Linked DNA regions of Symmachiella macrocystis. The protein of the gene in region 2 interacts with the protein of the main gene of each other region in a pairwise test. Links are inferred from orthologs where the notes say so. Each region holds a gene or a part of one and is shown on either strand. Other genes may lie near its edges. The genes, in order: panC and CA54_RS03990.

Evidence for each region.
Region 1: the proteins of CA54_RS03990 (region 2) and panC interact in binary tests that used the Escherichia coli proteins (3 or more experiments, as listed by UniProt). The link is inferred for Symmachiella macrocystis from one-to-one orthologs.

Annotation. Positions count from the first base shown.
Region 1 is NZ_SJPP01000001.1:325,986-333,024, forward strand. Bases 2,085-5,035 are described here. They hold panC (pantoate--beta-alanine ligase), read right to left. Parts: upstream 4,014-5,035; coding sequence 3,156-4,013; downstream 2,085-3,155. Other genes in these bases: lgt (prolipoprotein diacylglyceryl transferase), read right to left, coding at 2,085-3,111; phoU (phosphate signaling complex protein PhoU), read right to left, coding at 4,250-4,936; CA54_RS01310 (RNA polymerase sigma factor), read right to left, coding at 5,010-5,035. Outside these bases: CA54_RS01285 (anti-sigma factor family protein), read right to left, coding at 1-1,029; CA54_RS01290 (RNA polymerase sigma factor), read right to left, coding at 1,183-1,758; more of lgt, read right to left, coding at 2,023-2,084; more of CA54_RS01310, read right to left, coding at 5,036-5,642; CA54_RS01315 (Gfo/Idh/MocA family protein), read right to left, coding at 5,937-6,932. UniProt on the Escherichia coli protein: Catalyzes the condensation of pantoate with beta-alanine in an ATP-dependent reaction via a pantoyl-adenylate intermediate.
Region 2 is NZ_SJPP01000001.1:1,015,220-1,022,015, reverse strand. What follows is about bases 1,193-3,900. They hold CA54_RS03990 (NUDIX hydrolase), read right to left. Parts: upstream 2,943-3,900; coding sequence 2,442-2,942; downstream 1,193-2,441. Other genes in these bases: CA54_RS03985 (hypothetical protein), read right to left, coding at 3,032-3,900; CA54_RS03995 (hypothetical protein), read right to left, coding at 1,193-2,102. Also shown: CA54_RS04005 (extracellular solute-binding protein), read right to left, coding at 1-430; CA54_RS04000 (zinc ribbon domain-containing protein), read left to right, coding at 621-923; more of CA54_RS03995, read right to left, coding at 1,011-1,192; more of CA54_RS03985, read right to left, coding at 3,901-4,081; CA54_RS03980 (dicarboxylate/amino acid:cation symporter), read right to left, coding at 4,439-5,785; CA54_RS03975 (A24 family peptidase), read right to left, coding at 5,888-6,796.

The DNA.
Region 1 (7,039 bases), 690 kb from region 2 along the record:
GTGCGACTGCGGAGAGGTTCGGCTGCCAAACTGTGGGGGAACCGATAGCGCATCGTCAGCACGATCATCGGTTTGCTCACCGCCAGAGGCGCCAAAGTGGGCCTGCTCTTTGGTGGAGAGTTGAGCAACGAGAATCGGTTGGCCAGCCTCCAGGTCCAGCAATTGGCCGCCATCGTCGTTGATATTGGCGACAAGATCCGCCAATTCCTCCGGCGAGCCTTCTAGATGGATGGCAATCGTATCGGGCGCGCCTTCCAAGCCAATGACATCCACTTGCGTGCCACCGATCCATTGATCGATATTGACCACAACCGCCTTGAAAACCGCCACTTGCTCTTGTGACTCGTCCAGTTCCGTCATGTGGATGACTTCGCCGATTCGGCTACGGTTCCATTTTTGACCGGCGGGCAATCTCACCAATTTGTCTTTTTTTATCGCGGGCTGCTTGCTTTGCCGCAGCATCGTGTCGGCCTCATCCGTCGCAATGAATTTCTCAGCGTCAGCGGTTTGTCCGCTATTGATCGCTGGTAATGCAACGGTTGCCGCATTCCGGGAAACTGTTTTTAGATCCGATTGGGCATCCGTCGTCAAAGCTTCGGCCGGAGCGGTTTCGGCCTCCATCTGATGATTGTCCATATCCTCCACGACTATCGCTTCTGTCATGGGCTGCTGCACCGGTTGGGGGGCGGGCACTGCGCGGACCAGAAACACCACAGCTGCTGCGGCGGCGGCGATTCCCAATGTTGGTTTCAGCCAGGATCGCCGGGTCGTGGTCACGGGGGCCGGAGGGGTCGGTTCGCGCAGCAATGAACGTCGTTCCGCCTGGAGGAGGACTTCTTGCGCGAATCCTTGCGGAGGCTGCGCGGGGGGCAGCTCCTGCATCCACTGCGAGAGCTTTTGGAAGTCCGCCAGTTGTTGCTGCGCAGCGGGAGAGGATTCCAACAGCTGCGCCACATCCGCGCGCTCACTCTGCGACAGTTCCCCGTCCAGATACGCGGATAGCAATTCTTCGGATATTTTGTCGTTCATACCGCACCGATCACATGTGCCTCAGGCACGTCGATTTTCTGTGAGACATTCGCGGCCACAGCTGCCGGGGAATCATTGCCCTCGACCCGACTGTTAAAAACCGCTGCTCACCCCTTCAAATAAAATAGGCCGTTCTGCGTAGGACGTTTCCTGTCAAACTTCTTCGTCCTTGAGTATGCGCTGAAGTTTTGCTCGTAATTCGATCCGCCCGCGGTGGATGCGGCTGCGAACCGTTCCCACGGGACAATCGAGCGTTTCAGCAATCTGTTCGTATTTCATGCCCTCAATTTCCTTGAGGACCAAAACTGTGCGAAAATCTTCTGGGAGTTCGGCGAGAGCGGTCCGGACGGCAAGTTGTCGTTCTGTCTGTTCGAGTGCAAATCCGGGGAATGCTTGTGGGTGTGTGTCGGCCGGTTCCTGTCCCGTGTTGTCCCGTGCGGCGTCTATCGAGACGGTCGCACGTCGTTTCTTGCGATGGCGGGAAACAGCCGCGTTGAGAGCGATGCGAAACAACCAAGAATAAAAAGCCGAATCGCCTCGGAATGAATCTAATTTTTCAAAGGCCTGTACAAAGGCATCCTGCGCGACATCGAGCGCTTCATCCGTGGATCCAACCACAGAAACAAGACTGTTGTAAAGCCGGTCCTGATAGCGCTCCACCAGCGCACCAAACGCCTGCGTTTGGCCACTGAGACAATCGGCAATCAGTTCTCGGTCGTCCTGTTTCACGGTCTTCCGTTCAATGTGACGCCCTGAGGCGGCGGAAAGTTCCCTAAATCCACAGTTTTGTGAAGTAATTGTGACACCTGCGTCTGACGTTTATACGCGTAAACCGACGATTTTACACAACCGCAGGCCCAATCAGTAGATATGTTGGCCGGTTTTTCGCTGCAGATCGAGTCGTCAGTACTCCACGGCGATTACCAACTCCGCCTTCAGTCACAGGTTTTGCCGGGAAGACCGCTCCCCGCCCCCACTATGTTCGTGCTGGGTTCATGCCGGGCTGGCGGTTGACTTTACTTGTGGTTTTGAATTGAGCGGGGTCGGTTGCGGCGGTTGAAACGATCGTTCCGGTTGGCGGGTGACGTACCATAAAAAGGCCAATGCCGTTGCCAGTAACCCGAAGCTAAAGAGCTGCGCCGGCGTGAACGGCGTCCCCCATTTGCCCCCCTCGTCGTTTCGTAAAAACTCGATCGTAAACCGCGATATCGGATAGGCCAACCAGCCAACGGCCAAGACCGCACCATCCTTATGGCGATAGGGATAATAGCAAAACGTCAGCACCGCCAAGACGAGGGCGTTGATCGCGCTGTAGATTTGCGTCGGATGCAGCGGTCGACTGCCGGCCGCGTCGGGGAAGATGATCCCGCGCTGCACTTCGGCCATGAAAGGCACGCTCTCCGGCGGAAAGGTCACTGCCCAAGGGAGTGCACAGGCATCCCCCCAACAGCAGCCATTGAGAAAACATCCCATGCGTCCAAACATCATTCCCACAAACACCGACGTGATGGCGATGTCTCCCAGTTTCAGCAGCGGAATACTCTTAACGCGACAATAGATCACCGTCGCCAAAACTCCGCCCAGCAGTCCGCCGTAAAAGACCAATCCGCCGTCCGGGAGATTGATCAGATTGGCCAGATTCTTGCCCGGTCCAAAATACCGCTCGCTGTATTGAATCACGTACCACAATCGCGCGCCGCCGATCCCGCACAAGAAGACCCAAAAGGTCAAATCCCAGACGGCACTTTCAGGGAATCCCTGCCGATTCGCGCGGTACGAGGCGATGGTCGTCGCAAACACGAAACCAAGAAACAACATGAACCCATAGCCAAAAATCGGGATCCCGACTAAGCGCTGTTGGTGTGGGGCGTAAAAAATGGCTAACGCAACCGCTGTCCACAACCCAACCCCGTACAGCGAAGGCACGAGCGACTCGGTTTCGCGATAACGGACATAGAGTAAGCTCGCGCCGATCACAGCCCAGACCGCGAGCAGTAACCCTAGACCGAAGACCGGCAGGTCGCCCAGCGACCCCAGCGGAATCTCACCATCAAATCGAATGACGAACAGTGTTTGCCGCATCCTGCGTGTATCCTTGTCCGAGAGTCTGAAAAATCTGGTTTTGCTTACGGAGTATTCGTTGGCTCAATGACCATATTATCAATCAACCGCGTCGTCCCCACCCGAGCCGCAATAAGCGCCACAAGACGCGCCGTTGGTTGTGCGTCCTCCTTCAACGTCTCCGCATCAACGATGGTTGCATAGTCCAACTCAATGCCGGGAGTTTGTTGCATCCGCTGTACCATCTCCTGACGGAGGGCTGTTAAATCGGTTTCCCCCGCTGCGACCCGATCGCAAGCGAATTGTAGGCACTGGCTGAGGGAGAGCGCCGTTTCCCGTTCCGATTCACTGAGATAGCGGTTACGGCTGCTCAGCGCCAATCCGTCCGGCTCACGAATGGTGGGGCAGGTGGTAATTTCCACCGGCAGTGCCAAATCGCGACACATCTGGCGAATGATCAATTGCTGTTGGTAGTCCTTGCGACCGAAATAGCCGACGTCGGGCGCAACGATGTTCAGCAGCTTTAAGACCACCGTCGTGACGCCGCGAAAATGTCCCGGCCGATGCGCCCCTTCCACAATGGTCGAAAGCTCGACTGCTTCGACAATCGTCTGGTCGCCGGCCGGGTAAATCGTCGGCACATCGGGATGAAATACGAGGTCGACACCTTCCTCACCACAGCCCCGCAGGTCCGCTTCAATCGGCCGCGGATAGCGTTCCAGATCCTCGCGCGGACTAAACTGGGTGGGATTGACGAAGATCGAAACAACCACAAAATCGCACTCCTCCCGCGCGGCACGCATCAAACTGAGATGGCCCTCGTGCAGTGCGCCCATCGTCGGCACCAGACCGATTTTCTTCCCCGCGCGCCGAGCAACAGCAACCGCCGCTCGCACGTCGGCGATCGATTTTGCGATGTTCATTGTTTGCAGATCCGTAGCAGCCAACCTTCTGTCTCCGCCTTCACCGATAATGCTTGCGATTTAAGTATTCCCAGTCACTCCATCGCTTGTCTCAATTTTTAGGGGGATGCCACCGGCCCCCTCATGATGCGCTGGGACCAAGTCCTGAGGATTTCCGCCGAAATTTTAACGGTTTGCGACGTTTAAGGCGAGACCTGACGGTGAAACCTCAGGGGTGAGCAGCAGACAGGCGTGGATTATGCATCGTCGCTGTCGGGCGACTCTCCGATTTCCGGCCGGTGGCGGACGATTTCTCCTTCTACCAGATAGATCACATCCTCGGCGATATTCGTCGCATGATCGGCAACACGTTCGACGTGGCGCGAGACCGAAAACAGATGCATCATTGGTTCGATCAGATCCGGAGTCCGCTTCATCGTTTCGGTCAGTTCCTGGATGATGTTGCGATTGTACTCGTCGACGGTCTCGTCCCGTGTGCAAACGCGGCGCGCTAAGTGGCTGTCGAGTTGGACCAGCGCATCGATACTATCGTGCAGCATCGACAACGCTTCGCCAGCCATTCGCTCCAGTGTTTCGGGAATCGTGACCACCGGACCCGAGGCGAGACTGGCGGCCCGCTCGGCGATATTCACGCCCAAATCGGCCACACGTTCCAACTCACCGGTGATTTTTAACACTGTGGTAATCCGCCGCAGATCGTCGGCAACCGGCTGATACAGCGCCAGAATTTTCAGGCAGTCCTCTTCCAAGCGGACGTCCAAATCGTCAATGGCATCGTCTTGCGTGACCAGATCATGGCAAACAGCCGAATCGGGTTCCTGCAGCGCCGCCAGCGACTTATGCACCAACTCTTCCGCCATACCACACATCAGCAGCATGTTGCGGTGCAGGGTTTCCAAATCCCGTGTGAGATGTCTGGACAATGAAACGTCCGTCCTTGCGAAGGAATGTATCGTCCTTGCGAATAGTAAACTTCGATTCCCGCAAACAGGGCAATCACCGCCCCATGGGGTTGGCGTCCGGGCCGAGTAGATCTTGTAGTTTGTTCAACGAGCGGCTGAGCAGCACGCGGACAGAACCGTCGGTCTTGCCAATTTTTTGCGCGATTTCTTTGGTCGGCAGACCTTCGACATACCGCAAACGCAGTGCCTCTTGGCTTTCCGCCGGGAGCGTGGCGAGGACTTCTTGCAATTTGAATTCGCGCTGATCGCGGGAGAACGCCTGACTGGGCGTTGTCATGGTCACGACCAGCATGTCGATCAGTCCCCCTTGTCCCGTCGTGGAACTCGTACCGCCCACCGGCGAATTACCCGAGACCTCTTTGTTCGCCGATCGTTTTTGTGCGCCGATGTATTTTCGATGCGCGTCGATAATTCGACGTTCGGCAATTTGGCACAACCAATTGAACGGATCGCGGTCTTTGAATTCCATGTCCGGCAAACCGCGTAGGGCATGAATCGTCACTTCCTGCAGCAGGTCGTTCGGTTCGACTTTGCTGGCCAATGCGGAACTGACATTGCGGTTGATGAATGCCAGCAACTGCATGCGACGCAATTCAATGAATTCCCCCAGCGCATCGGTATCCCCCTGTTTTACGCGTTCGACAAGTTGTGCGTCGGAGTCGGACATGCAATTCGCTCCTGGATCTGTTTACAAGCAGTTTCAAAACCCACTGACGCATCCCACTGACACTGATCTGACCGTTTCGGGAACAAGCGCAACCGGGTTTTGAAACGGGTTCTCATCATGACGTGGGCCGCCGCGCGTCCGCGGATTACCGAGTTGGATGTTATCCCGAACGACGGCAAATTGACAACAGGTTTTGAGCATTCCCGTCAAGTTGTTTCAAAACCCTCGGGTGCGTTCCGCTGATACGGGGCTGTCAGTTACCGGAACAAACGCAACCAGGTTTTGAACCGGGTTCTATTCACAACGGACCATCCGGCCGGTTGTGACCGAGCGCAAGACTGCCGCAGTGAAGTCAAAGACCGGCAGCGCGCAATCCGCCGGCGCCGGATTCGCCGCCCCCGCTACCAAACAATCTACGAATCCGCGATCTGGATCCGAACAGGTCTCGTTGATGGGGATTTCCTGCAGATCATTGTTCTCCGCACGCCACAACCGATCTTGCTTGACGATCAAATCAGCGTCCCGGCAATAAATCACAATATCTTCGTGATAATGTTCAGCATTGCCGGTCAGCGTCATGCTCAATGTCACATCGTTTGTGAGTTTCCCGGCGATGGCCGTGACGATTTCAATATGGCTGCCATGACGATGGCTGACGGCGTACACCTCCTCCGGTTTAAGGCCGGTGAGAAAAAACAACAGGTCCACTTTGTGGCTGCCCGCATCGCCCAGAAACCCTCCGGGATTGTGTTCATGGCTGTCGCGCCACGTGCCGCCGATGGTTTGTTGCCAACGTTCGGCCAAGTCGAATGTCACCGTATGGATCGGTCCCCAGCGGCCCGATTGCAACTCGCGGCGCAGCATTTGATAAATCGCCCAGTGACGGCGTTGATAGGCAACCGACAGCAACGGCCCCCCCGCCCCGGCTGCGTCGATCATCTCGACAATCCGCTCCCGCGATTCGGCCAACGGTTTTTCACACAGTACATGCCACCCCCGCGCACGACAGGCGGTCGTCTGCTCGAAATGCAACTGCGTCGGCGTACAGATGACGGCTGCGTCCAATGGGATTGACGACTCCAACAAGGCTGCGAAGTCGTCAAAGACTTGGCTGTCGGCTGCGTACTCCTCCGCCAGTTGCACAGCGTTGTCGCGGAGCGGGTCACAGAATGCGGCCAATGTCACGCGGGGATCGCGGGCCAACCGTTGTGCATGCAGGCGGCCAATTTGACCGCAGCCGATCAAGGCGACTTTGACCGGAGGTGTTAACGGCAGCTGTTGTCTGTCCATCGGCGATTCCAATGAGGATGACTCGGGGTACGGCAGGATGCGTCCGGCGTTGTCATTTGTATCGGACCGGCCTAAGATCGCAACCGTTGGGGGATCGCCCCGTGTTG
Region 2 (6,796 bases):
CGTTGTAGGTGCCGATTTTTTGTGCGGGGGGACTGAGCCAATCGTTGAGCCGGGCGTATTCTTCGGCCGGCATAAGTTGGTCGAGCGGCGTGAGTGCGCCGCGCTCTGCCCATTGGCCGATGATTTGATCGTCCTGGTTAAGCACATCGGGAAAGTCGCCGCCGGCAAGCGCCATGAAGAATTTCATGTCGAGGTTTTGTCCCGGAACGGCAATCTCTTCGACCCAAAATTCCGTCTGCGAGTCATTGAACCGCTGCACGATTTCCTGAACGACATGCCGGTACTTGCCGCCCCAGAAATGCCAGAACACAACGCGCTCGCGGTCGGGGGGGATATCGCTTTCCGGGGAACGCATCCCGACGGCCCAACTGAGACCGAATAGGCTCACAGCGATTGCTGCCAATAAAATCGGTCCGATGCGATCACGCATACGCTTGTGGTTACCTGTCGGGAGGGGATAGGGCTGTCATGGTCAATCTTATCGCTGTAAAGCGCTGATCGCTAGGCGTGAGTTTTGTGGTTCGTAAAAGGAGTGGGGATTGATTCTAGGCGGCGAGTTTCGTTCAATGACTGCGTTGAAACGTGATTGCTACAACTCGGGTGAACGAAGGAGGGGGGGCATGTCGACGGAATTCGAGTCGGACAGCGATGGTTTCCTCTGCCCGAATTGCGGTGCGGAGGTAGCAGGCGGGGCGACATTTTGCCGGGAGTGCGGAGCGAGCGACGATACGGGGTGGGGCGAAGAAGACGATGTCGACGCCAATTACGACGAGGACGACGACTTTGACTACGACGAATTCATCGGCCGCGAATTCCCACAGCATGCGCCGGACGGCATGCGGGTGACGGGCAAGCAGTTGGTGATTCGGGTGATCGCGGTGATCTTGTGCCTGTGTCTGTTGTGGCTCGGGCTGGGGTTTTGAGTCGAGCGTTTTTAGACCGGTCCAACGTTCCACTCATCTTGCACAAATCCCGTTGTATTGCCCATTGGAGCACGAACGTCGCAGAGATTAAAAACGAACGATCAGACTTGATCCGAGAAATGGGCCGGGTGCGATGTCGACGAGATCGTACAGCTCGTCGCGACGATTTCCACCTTCACCGTAGTAGCGTCCGAAGGCGTAGCCGGCATTGACGTCCAATGCGGCGTACCGCCAGACGTTCCACCGCAGGCCGCCGATGACGCGTTGTTCGGAGGCTAAGAATTGGTCGCTGCGACTGGCTCGGTCGGTGAGCAAAAACGTCTCGCGAATTGTTTCGAAACCGCCATAGAGTTGAAGATCGTCGGTCCAGTCGTACGTCACGAGCGCGTTGACATTGTATAGCGGGAAATAGGACGCATTGAATGCCAGCGCGTCCAGCGGTTTCCAGGTGACAGAAAACGGAATTCCAATATTCATTTGAAAAGTGTCCGACGGGTTCCAGCCGTAAGCGACGCCGGGAATGGGGAAGTTGAGATCAGAAAACGGCGCGTACATGACCGAGTATTGCCATGTGTCGCGGTCATTGCCGGCGGGCACTTGTAGGAAACCTAGCACCGAAGCACGGACTTCGTCGATGCTATGAAATGGTTTGTCGCTAGCGGACCCGACGGTTGTCATCAGGCCACCGGACCAGCCGTTGTCGAATTGATGGATGTAATTTAACCCGACGTTGACGGTCCACAATTCGTCGGGAAATGCGCGGCCGGTATCGGGCAAAATGGCATCGGTCGAGAACAGGGAATTCTCGACCGTCGTCCGCAAAATCACGATGTCGCCATCTTGCCGCCAAATGGGAGCGCCCATGGTGAAGAGTTGTCGCACGAGGCCGAAGTCTGTTTGTTGATCGTCAACGGAAGTCGAGGGATACCAAGTCGCGGAGTAACCTGGGCGACGCATGCGCGCTCCGCCGAAGGGGCTGCCGCCGCGGCGCGCGGAAGGGCTGGAGCGACGTTCTTCTTCCAGCATGTCTTCGACCTGAATGGCGGTCGGAGTGGTCATCACCAGCGGGGCATCATTCAGCGATTCCGAATCTGCAAAGGTTCCCGATGCGGGAACAATTTTGAGATCGGCCGTGGGCTGTTCTTCACACCAGGCTCTTGCCTGTGGAAAAAATGACACGATGAAAAACGCCACGCATGCGATGTGGGTCTGAGATGAATTCCACAGTCTAAAAGTCACAGCAACGGACCCACTGAAAGCACTCAGGTTTGATTGGCGATGCGGAAGTCTGAGGGACCGATCACCGCAGGGCAGGGGATTCTACAAGTCGTTTCAAAACCCTCTGACGCGTCTCACTGAGACGGTTCTAAACGTTTCTAGAACAAACGCAACCGGGTTTGGAAACTGGTTCTAGACACGCGCTGCGGTTCGGCAATTCGATTTTATTAAAAGATGGTTGGTCGTCGTGGCAGAGAGGTGAGCCGCCCAATGCTTGGACACGTGCGGACTGGTGCGTGATTAAGTGATGTTTTGGAAATACCAACTCAGCAGTTCGCGCAGTGGTGGTGAAAAGGTATCTGGTTGTGCGGCGAGCATGTCGCGGACTTCGTCCAGTGTGTGAAAGCGGACAAAGTCGATTTCGTATTCGTCGATGACCGGCTCGTCGTCGGAGACGGCGCGATAGAGCATGGAATGCTCCATGGCCAGCTTTGGCGTGGCGGCGAACTTGTGCAGCGGTTCGAGGGGGCAGGACAAACCGAGTTCTTCGCCCAATTCGCGCTGCGCGGCCACTTCGTAGGTTTCGCCCGTGTCGACATGTCCCGAACAAGAGGAGGTGTAAGTCAGTGGGTATTCGTCTTTGTGGGCGGAACGCATTTGCAGCAGGAATTCGCCGCGGCTATTGAACAAAAAGATATGCACGGCGCGATGCATCAGTCGTCGCGCGTGGACCTCCGCTCGAGTCGCTTGCCCGATCACGATGTCCCGTTCGTCGACGATGTCAAATATTTCCTGCGGCATGGCCGCATGGTATCAGAACGGGTAGGCATACGACAAACCGTTGAGTGACTCGCGCAATATGATCGAGACACGGCTCTCGCGTTCCCGGCTTATAATTCGGGAACCGTCATGAGCCGCGGCTTGGGATCCATGGTGAAGTTCAGCATGGGCGCTTCGTGGCCGTCTTTGAGATTGCGCTTGGCCTGAATCGATTCGGCAACGAGATGCGTCTGGCCCAGGTATTCTTTTTGTTTGGCGCGAAAACGCTCGTACAATGTTTGAATGCGGGGGTCGTGTTTATTATTGAATGAACCGACGGTCACATAGGACTGGTAGCGGTCATGCCAGACATAGGCTTCGAAGTTCTGATTGCGCATCAGTTGCACGAGTTGATAGGATTGTTTGTAGGCCTTGTCGAGACTTTGACTTTTTTTCAGGCCTTTTTCAAAGTTTTCGATTCGATTAGCACTCGTTGAATCCCCCGAGTCTTTCATTGAAATCGAGTCGCCGTGGAACGTAGCAACCACCAGCGTGAGTTTGCCGGGATTTTGGGAGAGGCTGTAGTCGATGCCTTTGTTTAAATAGCTGAGTTGCTTATTGTCCTTGCGTTGTTGTAACTCATCGGGCGAGAGTAGCGGGTTGGGGACCAGCATGGCGCGGCTAAACGGATTGGGTTTGCCGGGCGTCTTAATATAGCGGCCTTTGCCGAGCGACGTGGGAGTGAAATTTTTGATCCATTCCAACGTTTTTTGAGCGGTTTTGCCTTCTTTGGTCGTCGGATCGATCGAGGAATAGTTCCCTGCGATGACGGCAATTTGGTTGCGCTGAGCGGCGTAGGCGCCGGTTTGTCGGCGTCCCAATTGGTCGACCGCTTCAAAGGTTTGCAGCTTGCCTTGTTGGCTATACACGTAGGCGGGCAATCCTTTTTTTCGTAACTCCAAAACCAAAGCATCGGCCCCTTCAGCGGCGTTCTTGCGGGCTTCTTCGGTTTCTCCGCGGAGATTTGTGACCATGATCATCCACGGTCCGTGCCGTTTGTCGATCGTGTAGCGTCGTCCCGAGACGGCGGAAATCTTGGCCTCCGCCACAGAGGGGGTAAACAAAACGGCGGCGAGTGTGATGCAACCGAAAACAAGGGCGGCAGATTGTCTGCTTAACACGAGAAACTCCGTTTTCTCTTGTTGGACGATATCGCGGTCTCCGCATGGAAACCAACGGTTTCGTGGCGAATTTGGCGGCCGACAGTCGGCGCTGATTCGCACTGTAGAAAGGCTTGTGTGGGAAAGGGGCGGGATGCTAACAATATGCCGAAAACGAGTCCAGCCCCGCTGTCGGCAAAATGGGCGCACAACTTTATCTTACAACAGGTTTTTTTGCGTTGGGATAAGAAACGGGATTTGAGATTGCCGAAGGGGGATTCCCTGGGGGTGAAGGCGAGCGAAGTTGGCCGATTTCCTGCGCATTGATTCCGGGCAAGAATAGCCGGAAACATTTTTAGCGTGATGAACCCGTTCGGCCTATTTGTCGGTCGGTTCATCCGTGAAGCTGGTGTCGACGATGGCGGCACCGACGGAATCACCGAAGGCGTTGACGGCGGTGCGGAAGCGGTCCAACAGCCAATCAACCGGCAGGATGAGTCCCACCAGTGTCAGTGGCAATCCGACGGCGTTCAGTACAATGAGTAGCGTGATCAAACCGGCTTCGGGAATCCCGGCAGCGCCGACGGCAGCCAGGGTGGCGGTGATGGCGATCGTCATTTGATCGACGAAGGTCAGGTTGAAATTGGGGTCAATGGCCGCGTAAGCATTGGCGATAAATATTGCAGCAGCCGCTTCGTAGAGAGCTGTACCGTCCATATTGACCGTGGCTCCCAACGGCAAGACAAATTCCGTGCTGCGCTTAGAGACACCTGCTTGTACTTCGGCGCATTCCATGGTGATGGGTAGCGTAGCGGTCGAGCTGGCGGTGGAAAATGCGGTCAGGACGGCTTGCCCCATTTGCACCATGAAGCGAAACGGATTGCGACGGGTGAAGATGAACAACAACAGCGGCAAGGTAATGAGCGCATGGATGGCCAGGCCCGCGAGAACGGTGCCCATGTAGCCGGCCAGGACACCGGCGAGGTCATCGAGTTTGTCTTCGGCATTCGCTTTGCCGAATCGAGATGCGACGAGACAAAAAATTCCAATCGGCGCGACTTTCATCAACAACATGATGAAGGCCATTAACGTATCGTTGATGCTGATGACGAGCGTGGCTATGGTATGAGACCGCTCCCCCATGGTCGTGAGCATCCCCGCAAAAATGATGCTAAACACAATCAGCGGCAACAGGTTGACCTCGACCATCGATCCGAGCAGATTGTCCGTGAAGAGCATCAGTACGAGTTTCTTGAAGATCAAGCCGAGCGAGACCTCTTGCCCTTCCGCTGCCTTTTCAATCTCCGCAGTGGCTTTGTCGACATGTTCCGCGGCTTCCTCTTGGGCGCCGGTGACGATGGCCGGGTCGATGCCTTGTCCTGGATTGATCAAATTCACGACGAACAATCCGGTAGCGACAGCGAGAATTGTGGTGGACATGTAATACAAAACGGCGTACGCGCCCGGTTTGCCGAGTTTGCGGACGTCGCCCAATCCAAGGATTCCGCTCATCACACTGGCCATGACCAACGGCACCACGACCATTTGCAACAACCGCAGAAAGATCTGCCCTCCTAGTTCAAGGTGCATAGCCCAATCGGGGAGAATCCAAGCCATCGCGATGGCAGCAATAATCGCGATCACAATGTACAAAGTACCATGCCCAGCGGGACGAGCCTCTTTTTCCGGGGAACTCGTGGCGGTTTTTGTAGCAGGTTGTCCCATGGTGATTGCTCCTTAGGGGGCAAAACGATTGTTGGTGATTAAATATGGGGCTTGCTGGTCTTTGTTTAGTGATTTTGCATGAGGGTCGCTGTCGGCGGTTTATCAAATCGGGGTGACTGCTTCGTGCGACGTTTGGTGGCGCATCCGTAAGTGCCGGGCGAATAACGAGATGATGATCAAGACCATCACGATGCAGGTCAATACCAAGACATGGAGTTGCAGGTTTGACCACCGATTTGCAGCGGTCCACAAACTCCAAAATGGGATGAGAAATAACACTGTGATGGCGGGGAAAAAGACGGTGGGAATCCGTTCTAAGAAAGGGAGATGCTTGCCGAATAGGGATACGGTCAATAAGGCAATGACGGTGAGACCGGCGGCAAGCAGTGACATGTCCCAGCCAAGGTAACTGCCGATGATTGCCAAAACGATTGTGAGGTTGCGTTGCCGCTTTTTTCCGTCGATGTCATAGCGCTCCGCGATGCCAATGCAGGCGCCCAGTAGCCCACCAACAACCAGTCCCAGCGCGGCTTGGGTTAGATCAGCGGCGGGCCAGTTGGCGGGAAGAGGGAGTGAGGTGTCTGCGCGAAACGGTGAGAATATCCCGACGACGATAGTGGGGATCACCAGCGACTTGGGCAATACGTGTCCATCGGCCGCGATCAGGACACAGCACAACAGCGCGCTGGCCAAAAAACAATGCGTGAAGTAAATGCCGATCAACTCACCGTTGAGCGCAGCTAAGGGTGAGACGGACGTGTCGACCAACCCATAGCCCGGTAAATTAGCGCCGCCGGATAATAGTTCGACGATGGCCAACATCAAGAATATCAATGCGGTGGCCAGCTCCACAAACATGTAGCGTGGCGGAATGGGCGCGGCGCATTCGCGGCAGCGTCCTCGCAATTTTAGCCACGCAATAATCGGCACATTGTCCCGAAAGGCAATCGGCATTTTACAGCGCGGGCAATGGGAGTCAGCCCGCAATAATCCCATGCCTAATGGCAAACG